Regions from separate parts of the Bradyrhizobium sp. SPXBL-02 genome, predicted to be linked through region 4. Evidence: predicted binding sites of a transcription regulator. Region 4 holds the regulator's gene; each other region holds the start of a gene.

Evidence for each region. Region 4 encodes LexA, which represses DNA repair genes until DNA is damaged. Its sites were predicted from a motif close to TGTTCNNNNTGTGTTCNG; they were not measured.
Region 1: ACNJYD_RS28440 (DUF3072 domain-containing protein) is a predicted target of LexA. The motif match lies at 1,393-1,410, and genes of this name have one in related genera.
Region 2: ruvC (crossover junction endodeoxyribonuclease RuvC) is a predicted target of LexA. The motif match lies at 1,882-1,899, and genes of this name have one in related genera.
Region 3: recA (recombinase RecA) is a predicted target of LexA. The motif match lies at 1,377-1,394, and genes of this name have one in related genera.

Annotation. Positions count from the first base shown of each region.
Region 1 is NZ_CP182474.1:6,085,691-6,088,892, forward strand. It holds gene ACNJYD_RS28415 (HWE histidine kinase domain-containing protein) at 1-40, shown strand, start outside; gene ACNJYD_RS28420 (hypothetical protein) at 37-258, opposite strand; gene ACNJYD_RS28425 (hypothetical protein) at 412-675, shown strand; gene ACNJYD_RS28430 (hypothetical protein) at 771-1,013, shown strand; gene ACNJYD_RS28435 (hypothetical protein) at 1,110-1,331, opposite strand; gene ACNJYD_RS28440 (DUF3072 domain-containing protein) at 1,447-1,641, shown strand; gene ACNJYD_RS28445 (DUF6496 domain-containing protein) at 1,810-2,118, shown strand; gene ACNJYD_RS28450 (hypothetical protein) at 2,125-2,487, opposite strand; gene ACNJYD_RS28455 (Do family serine endopeptidase) at 2,751-3,202, opposite strand, start outside.
Region 2 is NZ_CP182474.1:1,419,152-1,422,353, forward strand. It holds gene ACNJYD_RS06640 (methyl-accepting chemotaxis protein) at 1-733, opposite strand, end outside; gene ACNJYD_RS06645 (YebC/PmpR family DNA-binding transcriptional regulator) at 953-1,699, shown strand; gene ruvC (crossover junction endodeoxyribonuclease RuvC) at 1,930-2,457, shown strand; gene ruvA (Holliday junction branch migration protein RuvA) at 2,454-3,071, shown strand; gene ruvB (Holliday junction branch migration DNA helicase RuvB) at 3,068-3,202, shown strand, end outside.
Region 3 is NZ_CP182474.1:3,064,818-3,068,019, reverse strand. It holds gene ACNJYD_RS13970 (hypothetical protein) at 1-89, opposite strand, end outside; gene recA (recombinase RecA) at 197-1,285, opposite strand; gene ACNJYD_RS13960 (hypothetical protein) at 2,333-2,533, shown strand; gene ACNJYD_RS13955 (hypothetical protein) at 2,690-2,860, shown strand.
Region 4 is NZ_CP182474.1:3,888,677-3,891,878, reverse strand. It holds gene ACNJYD_RS18055 (molybdopterin molybdotransferase MoeA) at 18-1,226, shown strand; gene lexA (transcriptional repressor LexA) at 1,403-2,104, shown strand; gene ACNJYD_RS18045 (hypothetical protein) at 2,480-2,914, shown strand; gene ACNJYD_RS18040 (ComEC/Rec2 family competence protein) at 3,040-3,202, opposite strand, start outside.

The sequences.
Region 1 (3,202 bases), 2.2 Mb from region 4:
CACCGCAGGCGCTGCCGAATTGCAGCGCGCATCCGGCTAGCCGGACGCTGCGCTCGTCATGCGCTGAGCCGTGCGCGGTTCGCGCGCGATACGCCCTTCGAGCCAGGCTTCCGTTCGCGCGAGATCGCGCAGCGCCCTCGCGTAGCGGCGAGCCGCGCTCCGCTCCGCGCCACGCGGGAGCTTGCGCGCCTTGCGCAGGATGTCCGCGGCTGCGTTGCGATAGGCCAGCGAGCGGTAAAGAAAGGCGACCTTACCCATGTCGATGTTCCCCGTCGATGTTCCCGTTTTGCCGGCGCTCATCTTGGCAAGCCCGGCATGAACGCCGGATGAAGCGGGCGATGACAATTCCTTCAGCGGAACGGAACCAGGGAATCACGAGCGCGTTGGCGTGGCAGTTCGGGATGCCGTGGCATGCGCACCAACAACAAGAAGTCGTCCGAGCTGATCTCTGCCAGCGGCCTTATCAGGCTGATGACGCATGCAATGATGGGCGCAGCGCTCGGCCTCACCTTCAGCCTCACGCTCGTCCTGTCCAATCCAGCCGTGGCCAACCTGCTGAACAACGGCGGGGGCCAGGCCGCGACGGTCTTCGCCCTCACCTTGGTGACGACCTTCGCGATCGGCGCGACGCTCACCGGCGCCGTGTTCATCCTGACCGAGGACAAGCAAACTTGAAGCGTGCGTGACGTACGGAAGATGCCTTGCCGGGAACTCCTGCCGCGAGGCGCGGTTTGCTGCCTGCGTCAATTTAACACAGGGAGTTCCCCCGCATGAACACGACCAAGCTCGCTCTCGCCGTCATGCTAGCAACCGGCCTTGCCGCCACGCCGTTCGCCGCCCAGGCCAAGTCGCACAAGGCCAAGCATGGATCCTCGACGTCATCGTCGCAGACCACCGGCGCCAACACCAAGTCTTCCAAGGGCGCTGACCCCACGGGCCAAGGCGGCGCCGGCCCGGGCTCCGATCAGAGCGGCACCATGACGAACAAGGGCAGCATGACCAACACCAAATAGGCGCTCCCAAATCATGGAGGGCCCCGCCATTGCGGGGCCCTCTGTCTTCCATCTCATCTTGGGGTCGGCACTTGGCGGTATCCGGCGCCAACGATCTCAGCGGCGCTCGGCTGCGCGCGCGGGATTGCCGCCTGTCTTCACGGGACGAAGGCGCACCCGGTCGCGGACGTCAGGCAGAACGTCGCTGCCGCCGGCCGCCTTCCATTCGGCAATCAGGAGGTTGATTTTCCGGCGCAGGTCCATCTGCGCCAGGGCCCTTTCCGTGCAGTCGCGATCGCGCTCGACGAGGTCGCGCACCGACGCCTCGACGTCGGCCATCTCAAGCCTCAAGGCTCTGATTTTACGTCGAATTTCATTAATTCTGTTGTCCATGGCTTGTTAGAACAAAATAAGAACATATAGTCAAGTCACGATTTCAGGACGGAGACGCCAGATGCAGGTTCAAGGTAAATACGACGCCAGATTTGTACTTGGCGAGCAGATGACGCGGGCGCAGGGCCTGAAGCTGAAGCGGCTGAGCGATGAGGCCTATCAGCCCGGCCAATATTCGCGGGATCTGTCCTTCGGCGAGGCCGCACGACGCATCCAGGCGCTGGAAGCGGAGATCGAGCTGGCAAATTCCTTCTAGAGCATGATCGGGAAAAGTGTGCAGCGGTTTTCCGAAGAGATCATGCTCGAACAATAGCCTAAAGCGCGATGACGATTCATCCTAATCGCATCGCCCTTTAGCTGCGCCGCCCGCGCTCCCGGAACCATGGTTGTGCCGAATGGTTCTCCTCGCCGAGGGAGAACATACATGGCACGCAAGGCAAAGAAACGCCGCTACTCAAGCAGCTCGGGCAGCGATGTCGCCAGCGAGATGCGGCGCTACAAGAAGGGCACCGCGAAGAGCGGCCGTGGCGGGCGCGGCGGCCGCGTCAAGAGCCGCAAGCAGGCGATCGCGATCGGATTGTCGAAGGCACGCAAGAAGGGAAAGAAGGTCCCGAAGAAGGCTTCGACGCGCAAGAGCGCCAAGAAGACGTCCAAGAAATCGTCGAGGACGTCGTCCAGGAAATCATCGAGCAAGAAATCATCGAAGCGCAAATCATCCAAACGGTCGCGCTGACCGGTCTCAGATCATGCTCCCAGGCATGAAGCAGCGGATCGAAATCCCGAACGCAGTCTTGACCGGCCACACCATGGTGCGGCCAGCCCGGTTCGGCTCGGTGATGACGGCTTCATCCGGCACATCGATCCACTGCCCGTCGAGGCGCACACGGTAACGCCCGTTGTGCGACTCCCAGTCGGGATCGGCGACGGCGAAACCGTCCGCATCAGAGCAGCACGGACCGAGATGGCTGCGCAAACTGTCGAACCATGGCTTCAGAGGGGAATCCGCGTAGCGGCCGTCGTCGCGCCCGAGGGCGTTTCCGCCTGAGAGCACCAATGGCGCCACCAGCAGCGCACTCCTCAGCGAGACCTTCAATCGATCCATGTCGGCACCGATCTCATGTGAACCACCGGCGAGTTCCAAAAATCGCCGCGAGGTTCGAAGTTCCACGCTTGCAACCCCTCTCAGCGGCGACGTTGCCGCAGAGCACCGAGGCACCTGGCGAGTGTGATCAGCGAACACGGCTTTTTCGGACGCACCCGGTCACCCTACCTGCCGTTAACGAGAATGTTATCGGACCTGGCGAGCTCGTGTGCGAAAGGCGGCCCGAGGCCGCCTTTCTGGATTTGTAGCGGTCGAGGTTCGCGTCAGGCGAGTGGCACCGCGACGAAGCGGGTGGCCTCCGCGCTTCTGATCTGCAGCAGCACGCTGCGCTTGCCCGACGATTTGGCCTGCGCCAGCTCGGAGCGCACCTCGCCGACACTGCTGACAGCCTTGCCGCCGACATTGACGATGACGTCGCCGGTCCGGATGCCGCGTTGCGCGGCCGGGCCTTGCGGATCAACCTCGGTGACGACCACGCCGTTCTGGCCTGCGCCCTGAACGTCACCTGCCGGCGCCAGGCTGAGGCCGAGGCGCGGCATGCCGGCACCCGGCTGCCCCATGCCCTCGTTGCCCTTGGCCTGCCGCTCGTTCGGCAACTCGCCGAGCGCCAGGGTCACGGTCTTGCTGCCACCCTTGCGGAAGACATCGAGCTTCACGGACGTGCCCGGCGCCAAGCCGGCGATGGTGCGGGCGAGATCGCGGGAATCCTTGATCG
Region 2 (3,202 bases), 2.5 Mb from region 4:
CGACCGCGCCGTTGACGGTGTCGAACACCGGGCGGATCGCCTCGATCGCCTGCGAGATGCGGTGCACCGCATCCGCCGAGCCGGCGGCGTCGCGCTGCAGCGCGTCGATCTTCTTTGTGATCTCCTCTGTCGCGCTCTGGGTCTGCACCGCGAGCGCCTTGACCTCGGTGGCGACGACGGCAAAGCCTTTTCCCGCGGCGCCCGCGCGCGCGGCCTCGATGGTCGAGTTGAGCGCGAGCAGCGTGGTCTGCCGCGCGATCTGCGCGATCAGGTTGACGACGTTGCCGATGGCGGCGGAGGATTCGCGCAGGCGGTCGACATTGGCGCGGGCTTCTTGCGCGGCGGCGCTGGCCTCGTCGGCGAGCTTGCCGGCCTCGCGGACCTGCGCGCCGATGCCTTGCGCGGATTGGGTGAACTTGTCGGCGGCATGGGCGAAGGTAGAGGCGGTCGATTGCGCCGCGTTGGTCCGGCCGGTCAGGGCGTCGGTGCGGTCGCGAATGGCGGCGAGCGTCGCGGCGGTCGCATCGGCTCCGCCGGCGACGGAATTGGCGGCGCGCTCGAGCTGGCGGATCATGGCGCCGAGCTCGAGTTCCAGCAATTCCAGGATTTCCCGGGCCGAATCACTTTCGGCGGTCGGGGCGGGTGCGGCAGGGGCCGCCGGCTGCGCAGCCTCCGGGGCTGCCGCAGGCGCGGCCGTGTCCGGCAGACGCTTCCGAAATAGTCCGAACGCCATCAGCTCTCTCTTGTCGGGGAACGGTCGGGCGCTATTTTCGCAAGTCGGAATGAAATCAGGGTTAACGGTGCCCGACGTCTAGGCAGGCGCCATTACGGCGGCTACCTTTACAGGGCTACCTTAGGAGCAGCCGAGCCCTTTGATTCCGCTGGGTGGGCGGCCTATAAGGCCGCGCTTCCCGCACTCACCTTGACGCACGCTTCCTTCACGAGACCAAGCATGGCCGGACATTCCCAATTCAAGAACATCATGCACCGCAAGGGGCGGCAGGATGCCCAGAAGTCGAAGCTGTTCGGCAAGCTGGCGCGTGAAATCACCGTCGCCGCCAAGCTGGGCACGCCCGACCCCGCCATGAACCCGCGCCTGCGCGCCGCCGTGATCGCTGCGCGCCAGGAGAACATGCCGAAGGACAATATCGAGCGCGCCATCAAGAAGGCGCTCGGCAGCGATGGCGAGAACTATGACGAGATCCGCTACGAGGGCTATGGCCCGGGCGGCGTCGCCGTCATCGTCGAGGCGCTGACCGACAACCGCAACCGCGCCGCCTCCGACATCCGCTCCTTCTTCACCAAGTCCGGCGGCAATCTCGGCGAAACCGGCTCGGTGTCGTTCATGTTCGACCGCACCGGCATCATCGAATACGACCGCAGCGTCGCCTCCGACGACGCGGTGCTGGACGCTGCGATCGAGGCCGGCGCAGACGACGTCGTGTCCGGCGAGGGCGGCCACGAGATCTACGCCTCGACCGAAGGCTATCGCGACGTTGCCAAGGCGCTGGAAGCCAAGTTCGGCGAGCCGCGCAAGGCCGCGCTGATCTGGAAGCCGCAGAACACGGTTGCGGTCGACGACGAGACCGGCGAGAAGCTCTTGAAGCTGATGGACCTGCTCAACGAGCACGACGACGTCCAGAACGTCTACGCCAATTTCGAGGTGTCGGACGCGCTTGTTGCGAAGATGGGCGGCTGATACCTCGCTCCGGATTCTGCTGTCGTCGCCCGGCTTGACCGGGCGACCCAGTATTCCAGAGACGCCAGAGGGATACGGATAAGCCGCGGCGTACTGGATACCCCGCTTTCGCGGGGTATGACGACGAATTGTGGAGTGGGCGGCGGTGCTCACCCGAGATACCCCACTTCCCCTGTTACTTCCGTTCTGTTTCTGTTTCCCCCGCCGCGGCCAGCCGCTATCACTGGCCCATGACTGCGCTCCCGATTCGTGGCCCCGTTCGCATCATCGGCATCGACCCCGGCCTGCGCCGCACCGGCTGGGGCGTGATCGAGGCTGAGGGCAATCGCCTGATCTACCTCGCCTGCGGCTCGGTGGAACCGCCGGACGATTTGCCGCTGGCGAGCCGGCTGCTTGCGATCCATGAAGGCCTCGCTTCCGTCTTGTCCAGCCACCAGCCGATGGAAGCCGCGGTCGAGCAGACTTTTGTCAACAAGGACGGCGTTGCTACGCTGAAGCTCGGACAGGCCCGCGGCGTCGCCATGCTTGCGCCCGCAATGTTCGGCATTTCTGTCGCCGAATACGCGCCGAACCAGGTCAAGAAGACCGTGGTCGGCGCCGGCCACGCCGACAAGCAACAGATCGCGATGATGCTGAAGATCCTGCTGCCGAAGGCCGAGCCGCCGTCCGCGGACGCCGCCGACGCGCTCGCCATCGCCATCACCCACGCCCATCACCGCCAGAGCACCGCGCTGCGGCTGAAGGTGGTGGGGATATGATCGGCAAGCTCAAGGGCCTGATCGATTCTTACGGCGAGGACTTCGTCATCCTCGACGTCGGCGGCGTCGGCTATCAGGTGCACTGTTCCTCGCGAACTTTGCAGCATCTGCCCTCGCCAGGCGAAGCCGCGGTGCTGTCGATCGAGACCTATGTCCGCGAGGATCAAATCAAACTGTTCGGCTTCCGCACCGATCAGGAGCGCGAATGGTTTCGCCTGCTGCAGACCGTGCAGGGTGTCGGTGCCAAGGTCGCGCTCGCCGTGCTCGGCACGCTGTCGCCGGCCGATCTCGCCAATGCCATCGCGCTGCGCGACAAGGCCGCGGTGGCGCGCACGCCCGGCGTCGGCCCCAAGGTCGCCGAGCGCATCGTCACCGAATTGAAGGACAAGGCGCCGGCTTTTGCCAATGTCGATCCCGCCGTCGTGCATCTTGCCGGTGCCGTCGACGACCAGCGCGCGCCGCGCCCCGTCGCGGATGCGATCTCCGCGCTGATCAATCTCGGCTATGGCCAGCCGCAAGCCGCCGCCGCGATCGCCTCGGCCTCGCGCAGTGCGGGTGAGGGCGCCGAGACGGCGCAGCTGATCCGGCTCGGGCTGAAGGAACTCGCGAAGTGAGCGACCCCAAAGCCAGCCGCATGGTTTCGCCCGAGCGCCGCAGCGACGATGTCGGCGACACTGCGCTCCGGCCGCAATCGCTGTCCGATTTCGTCGGCCAGCAGCAGGCGCGCAAGAATCTCTCGATCTTC
Region 3 (3,202 bases), 820 kb from region 4:
TGAAAATGGAACGGGATGACGATCTCGGCCAACCCCGATTGAGCAAGCTCCCTCCCGCCGCCCCAGCCAGTCAAGATCAGACGCTTCATCGCACCACCTGATCAACGCAACGCAAAACGAAACGGGCACCGAAGACGTCGGCAACTCAACGTCCTCAGTGCCCGCTCCTCGCGAAAAACTTTCCGCTGGTCGAGGCTTACTCGTCCGCCGGCTCCTCGCCGTCGGCGTCGCGCTCGGGCGTGCCGGCCAAAATCTGCTCGGCAATCAGACCGGAGTTTTGGCGGATCGCGGTCTCGATCTTGGCGGTGATGTCGGGGTTGCCCTTCAGGAACGCCTTGGCGTTCTCGCGGCCCTGGCCGAGGCGCTGGCTGTCATAGGAGAACCAGGCGCCGGACTTCTCGACGATGCCGGCCTTGACGCCGAGATCGAGGATCTCGCCCATCTTGGAGACGCCCTCGCCGTACATGATGTCGAACTCGACCTGCTTGAAGGGCGGGGCCAGCTTGTTCTTGACCACCTTGACGCGCGTGGTGTTGCCGACCACCTCGTCGCGCTCCTTGATCGCACCGATGCGGCGGATGTCGAGGCGGACGGAGGCGTAGAATTTCAGCGCATTGCCGCCGGTGGTGGTTTCCGGCGAGCCGTACATCACGCCGATCTTCATGCGGATCTGGTTGATGAAGATCACCATGGTGTTGGACTTGTTGATGGAGGCCGTCAGCTTGCGCAGCGCCTGGCTCATCAGGCGGGCCTGCAGGCCAGGCAGCGCGTCACCCATCTCGCCCTCGAGCTCGGCCTTCGGCACCAGCGCCGCCACCGAATCGACCACCAGAACATCGACGGCGCCCGAGCGCACCAGGGTGTCGCAGATCTCCAGCGCCTGCTCGCCGGTGTCGGGCTGCGAGATCAGGAGCTCGTCGATGTTGACGCCGAGCTTGCGGGCATAGACCGGATCGAGCGCGTGCTCGGCGTCGATGAAGGCGCAGATGCCACCCTTCTTCTGCGCTTCCGCCACCGTATGCAGCGCGAGCGTGGTCTTGCCCGAGGATTCCGGCCCGTAGATCTCGACGATGCGTCCCTTCGGCAGGCCGCCGATGCCGAGCGCGATATCGAGCCCGAGCGAGCCGGAGGACACCGCCTCGATATCCATGGAGCGGTCGTTCTTGCCGAGCTTCATCACCGAGCCCTTGCCGAACTGCCGCTCGATCTGGGAGAGCGCGGCGGCCAGAGCTTTACTCTTGTCCATGGAAGATCCTTCGACGATACGCAGGGCAGTTGCGGACATTGGGTCGTGCTCCTTATGGCGAGGATTCGCGTGAGGGACAAACGGTTGCGAGGCAGCTCGGCGATAAAACCAATGTACCCCATTTGTTCTCAGTTCGCAATATGTTCTTTGTGGATTTTGCTGCTGTCCGTATGTGCCCCCGGTGTCCTAGGTAGAAATACCGAGTGCCCTGATTTCCCGGAACTAGGGCTCTGGCAGGTGACTTGATAGCAGCCTCACGCCTCGACAACGTGACGGTGACACGAAGGCCTCAGCTCGGTGCCAGCCCCGGAGCTGAGGCCTCCTATCGCTTGCGTGCATTTTTGTACCGAGCATCGGAACGGAATTGGCTGTTCCAGACTCTTCCCTGCACTTGATCCATGTAGGGAATGCCGTGGTTACGAAGAACACCCGAGAAGTAGCAGCGACGCTACTTAAGCTGGCCAAGACGAGCTCCGACCCAGCAGTGGCGGCTGGCTTCATTGAGAGGGCCGCCGATCTCAAGGAGCGGATAGACGACGAAGGGCTGCCCAAGGCCGACGGGAATCTCGCTCCCAGCATCATTCAACGGCAGTAAGGCCGCCTCAGTTGGCGGCCCGGGCGCCGTCCGCATTCGATCCGGGTGATTGCAAGAATCCCGAACCTTGGTGCCGCAAAAATCAGCCGACGTGCAGCAAGCGCTGACCAAATGATGGGAGCTGGTCGAGCCGGCATGAACCATCGCGGAGCGTCCGGATTATCCGCTCATGCATCGCCTATGGTATTTCGTGGCCTTCCTCGCCGTCACCGCAACCGCATTCGGTGCCTTGGTGGCTTTTGACAAGCTCCTGGGATGACCTGGGGCCGCCTCGCGAGCCGGCCCCATTGGTTGATGGAGCCGACCTCTGCGGCCCAACAAATCAGCCATGCTGGATCGTCACCCTCCCCGCTTTGCACTGAGTGCACAACTGAACAGACGCGGATCCATTTCCGGATCCTAATGCATCATCACCGCGCGGATCTTGGCCACTATCGGTGATGAGAACGCTCACCTCGCGCTCCCGCCTCCTCGCACGGAAAGAGCGCGCCATGTTCAAGCGACGACGTTTCAAGCAGCAGCTGACCCTTCAGGACCGGCTGTCCGCATGGGTGAAGCAGATCCGCGAGCAAGCGTCCAAGCTTCCTCCCGGGCCGGAGCGGGACGCGCTGCTCAAGAAGGCCCGCCAGGCCGACGTTGCCAATCATCTGAGCGATTGGGTCAAATCGCCGGGGCTTCAGCCGCCGAAATAGCCGGGCCTCCGCCGGGTTGGGCAAAGCGAATATGATCGGCATCAACGACGCGCGGCCGGCGCGCCGTCATGTTTCCGTAATCCTGCGGCACCGAACCTTTTCGCGGTCTCCGGTTTTCTGTGGGGATGGGACCGCAACTTTTGGGGACCTCAGCTCATGACGGACAACGACACGCACCACGACACGATCAGGCGAAAGCCGCTGCTGGAGGCGGCGCACGAGGAGATGGTGAAGTTCGAGCGCAAGGAAAACGAGTTCCGCAGGAAGGACCGCGAAGAGCGCGCCGCCGAGCTCCATCTGCCGCTGAACGAGATCAAGGTCCACTAGGCACCGCCAGGACCGGCTTCCGGAGCGGGTCGAGGTCCGCCCCGCGACGGGGCGCCAGCCGCGGTTTAGGGCGGGATCCCCGACCCCGGCAGCGCCAGTCGGCTGCCGCAACCGCGGGCCTCCAAGGTATCTAAATACTACTCGTAACCTATTGGCCGAGCGAGGAAATTGCCCGACACCCTACTGTGCATGGGGTTGTTTTCCCGCTTTTGAAAGGCGGCAGCGCCGGCGCCCATCGATGCGAGCCGCCCGGCACGCCGATCCCGTCTACAGCAGCGCCAGAAGAATCAGGCCTATCACCAGCACCACGAAGCCAGCCGCCGTCGCGGCGGCAAATGACCG
Region 4 (3,202 bases):
TGTTGCGGAGTTCGCCCGTGGCCCTGATGCCGGTTTCTGACGCGCTCGCCGCGGTGCTGACCGGCGCCGAGCCGCTGGCCGAAGAGATGGTTCGCCTCGACGAGGCCCACCATCGTGTGCTCGCGCACGATGTCGCGGCGCGGCGCACGCAGCCGCCGGAGGCGATGTCGGCGATGGACGGCTATGCCGTGCGCGCGTCCGACGCGGCCATCGAGTCCAGGCTGACCGTCGTCGGTGAGGTCGCGGCGGGTCGGCCGTTCGCGGGAAGGGTCGGCCCCGGCGAAGCCGTGCGGATCTTCACCGGCGGCGTCGTTCCCGACGGCGCCGATGCCGTCGTGATCCAGGAGGACACAATTGCCGACGGCAAGCATGTCACGATCAAGGAAGCCGCAATTTGTGGCCGGCACATCCGCCCTGCGGGCGTCGACTTCCGCGAAGGCGACGTGCTGCTGCGCAAGGGAATCCGTCTCACCGAGCGCGATCTCGCCCTCGCCGCCGGAATGAATCATCCTTATCTCGGCGTTATCCGCCGCCCGAGGGTCGCGATTCTCGCCACCGGCGACGAGCTGGTCATGCCGGGCACCGCGCCTGGTCCCGGTCAGATCGTCTATTCCAATGGCTATGCCCTGCACGCCCTTGCCCGCAGCGAGGGCGCCGAGACCATCGACCTCGGAATTGCCGCCGATACGCTGGAGTCCACGTCCGCCGGCATCCGCCGCGCGCGCGAGAGCGGTGCCGACATCCTGGTCACGACCGGCGGTGCGTCGGTCGGCGACCACGATCTGGTCCAGCAGGCGCTCAAGGGCGAAGGCATCGAGATGGCGTTCTGGAAGATCGCGATCCGGCCCGGCAAGCCGATGATGCATGGTCGCCTCGGCGCGATGCGCGTGATCGGCCTGCCCGGCAATCCCGTGTCGTCATACGTGTGCGCCTTCCTGTTCATGGTGCCCTTGATTCGGGCCCTGTCGGGCGGTTCAGTGATTCATCATCAGCGCGAGCGCGCCGTGCTGGGCCGCGACCTCGGCGCCAACGATCAGCGCGAGGATTATCTGCGTGCGCGGCTGGAGGTGCGCGACGACGGCACGCGCGTCGCCCTTCCCGTCAGCCATCAGGACTCCTCCCTGCTTGCGAATCTCTCTGCGGCACAGGTACTTCTCGTGCGCGCACCGTTCGCGCCGAAGGCCGAGGCCGGCACACCTTGCGAGGTGCTGCGGCTGCCCGTCTGAGCTGCTGAGCCACACGCATTCCGCGAGTTCAGCCGCGTTCACCATAAATTAAGCAGTTGCGGAACACATATCGAACATATAGTGTCCGTTCATGATTTGTTTCGAGGATGTAGCGGCTTATTGCCGACTTCATCGTCTCGGAATCGAACGACATCAACCGGGGGACTTTGGTCGAGATGTTGACGCGCAAACAATACGAGCTTCTGCGGTTCATCAGCGAACGTCTGAAGGAAAGCGGCGTGCCGCCGTCCTTCGACGAGATGAAGGATGCGCTCGACCTGCGCTCGAAGTCAGGCATTCATCGCCTGATCACTGCGCTTGAGGAGCGCGGCTTCATTCGCCGCCTGCCCAACCGCGCCCGTGCCATCGAGGTGATCAAGCTGCCCGAGCTCCAGGCCGCAGCCGGCAATCGCCGCGGCTTCACCCCGAGCGTCATCGAGGGCAATCTCGGCAAGGTGCGCGCGAGCTCCAGCCCGCCCGCGGATGAGGGCGAGCGCCCCGTCGCGGTGCCCGTGATGGGCCGCATCGCGGCCGGCACGCCGATCGAGGCGCTGCAGACCCGCAGCCACACCATCAGCGTCCCGCCGGACATGCTCGGCTCCGGCGAGCACTACGCGCTCGAGGTGCGCGGCGATTCGATGGTCGAGGCCGGCATCCTCGACGGCGACATGGCGCTGATCCAGCGCAACGAGACCGCCAATACCGGCGACATTGTGGTGGCGCTGATCGACGACGAGGAGGCCACGCTCAAGCGCTTCCGCCGCCGCGGCGCCTCGATCGCGCTCGAGCCCGCCAATGCCGCCTACGAGGTCCGCATTCTTCCGCCGAACCGCGTGAAGATCCAGGGCAAGCTGATCGGGCTTTACCGGAAGTACTGATACCGGAAGTAAGCGCTACGCGCGCTTCGATCGTCGATCCAAGATTGGAGCGGATACTTGTCCGCTCCGGCTGGATGGTCTTTCTGGTTCTGCGCTGACTGTTCGGCGCCTCTTCCCGCGCGACACTCGCCCATGCGGACACGCGGCCATTTCGCTCCGCCGGTAGAGTTGTGCCGACAGCGCCGATAGTGCGGGCCAAATGCAAGGACGCGAGGTTTGTTCCTATCGAATCCGGGAAAGATAATGTGATCGCGTGCTGCGGATGCGAGCCGCAGATTTGCCCATAACCGAGCAGAGCGTTGGAGGCTTCCACTCTGATAGAGGCCTGCGCCTCGAAAGAGACGCGGGTCGCTATCCCAGTATGAGGAGCACCCGATGTGTGACTATAGCCTGCATGCCGTCGCGACGCGCCCCGCCGAAGTTGGCGAGACGATCGTCACGACAACCTTCCGCGGCACCTCGACGCGCGGCTTCGCCTCCGAAGCCGATCTCTCCGTCGCGGTCTGTCTGCTGCCGGGAACGGAGCTCGCTTTCGCCGATAACGTCCGCTACGACAACCGCTGGATCTGGACGCGCACCGTCAACTCCCGCGTCGGCAAGTTCGGCAAGATCGACCCGCACATTCCCGATCGCCATCATGACGCGATCGAATTTCCGGACGGCAAGTACGTGCTGGTGACGCAGCTCGTCGAAGGCCAGCGCGCGACCGTGCTGCAATTGCCGGTGACGCAGCAAGCCATCGAGCGCGAGCACAAGCCGCAGATCGTCGCCGACACGCGGCCCACGATCACGCGCCTGCCGATCGGCTGACGCGGTCGGCCCCGACCGAAAAGTCGAGGGCCAAATTCAAATGCCATCGCCGGCCGCGGCCGGCGAGATGGTATGGTTTGCGTCCTGCGGGATCCCGTCGGACCGGTTTTTCCCCGCATTGATCTTCAATCGTCGGCCTGCAAGTCGGCCTCCGATGGCGTTGCGTCCCGGTTGCGAGGCACGGCCGTCTTCGGCACGAGGCTGCCGTCGAAATCCCCCTCGCCGGCGCCGGCCGGCAGCCAAGGACGGCTTGCCCCTCTCGCCCTCACCGCCTGCACCGAAAAACCC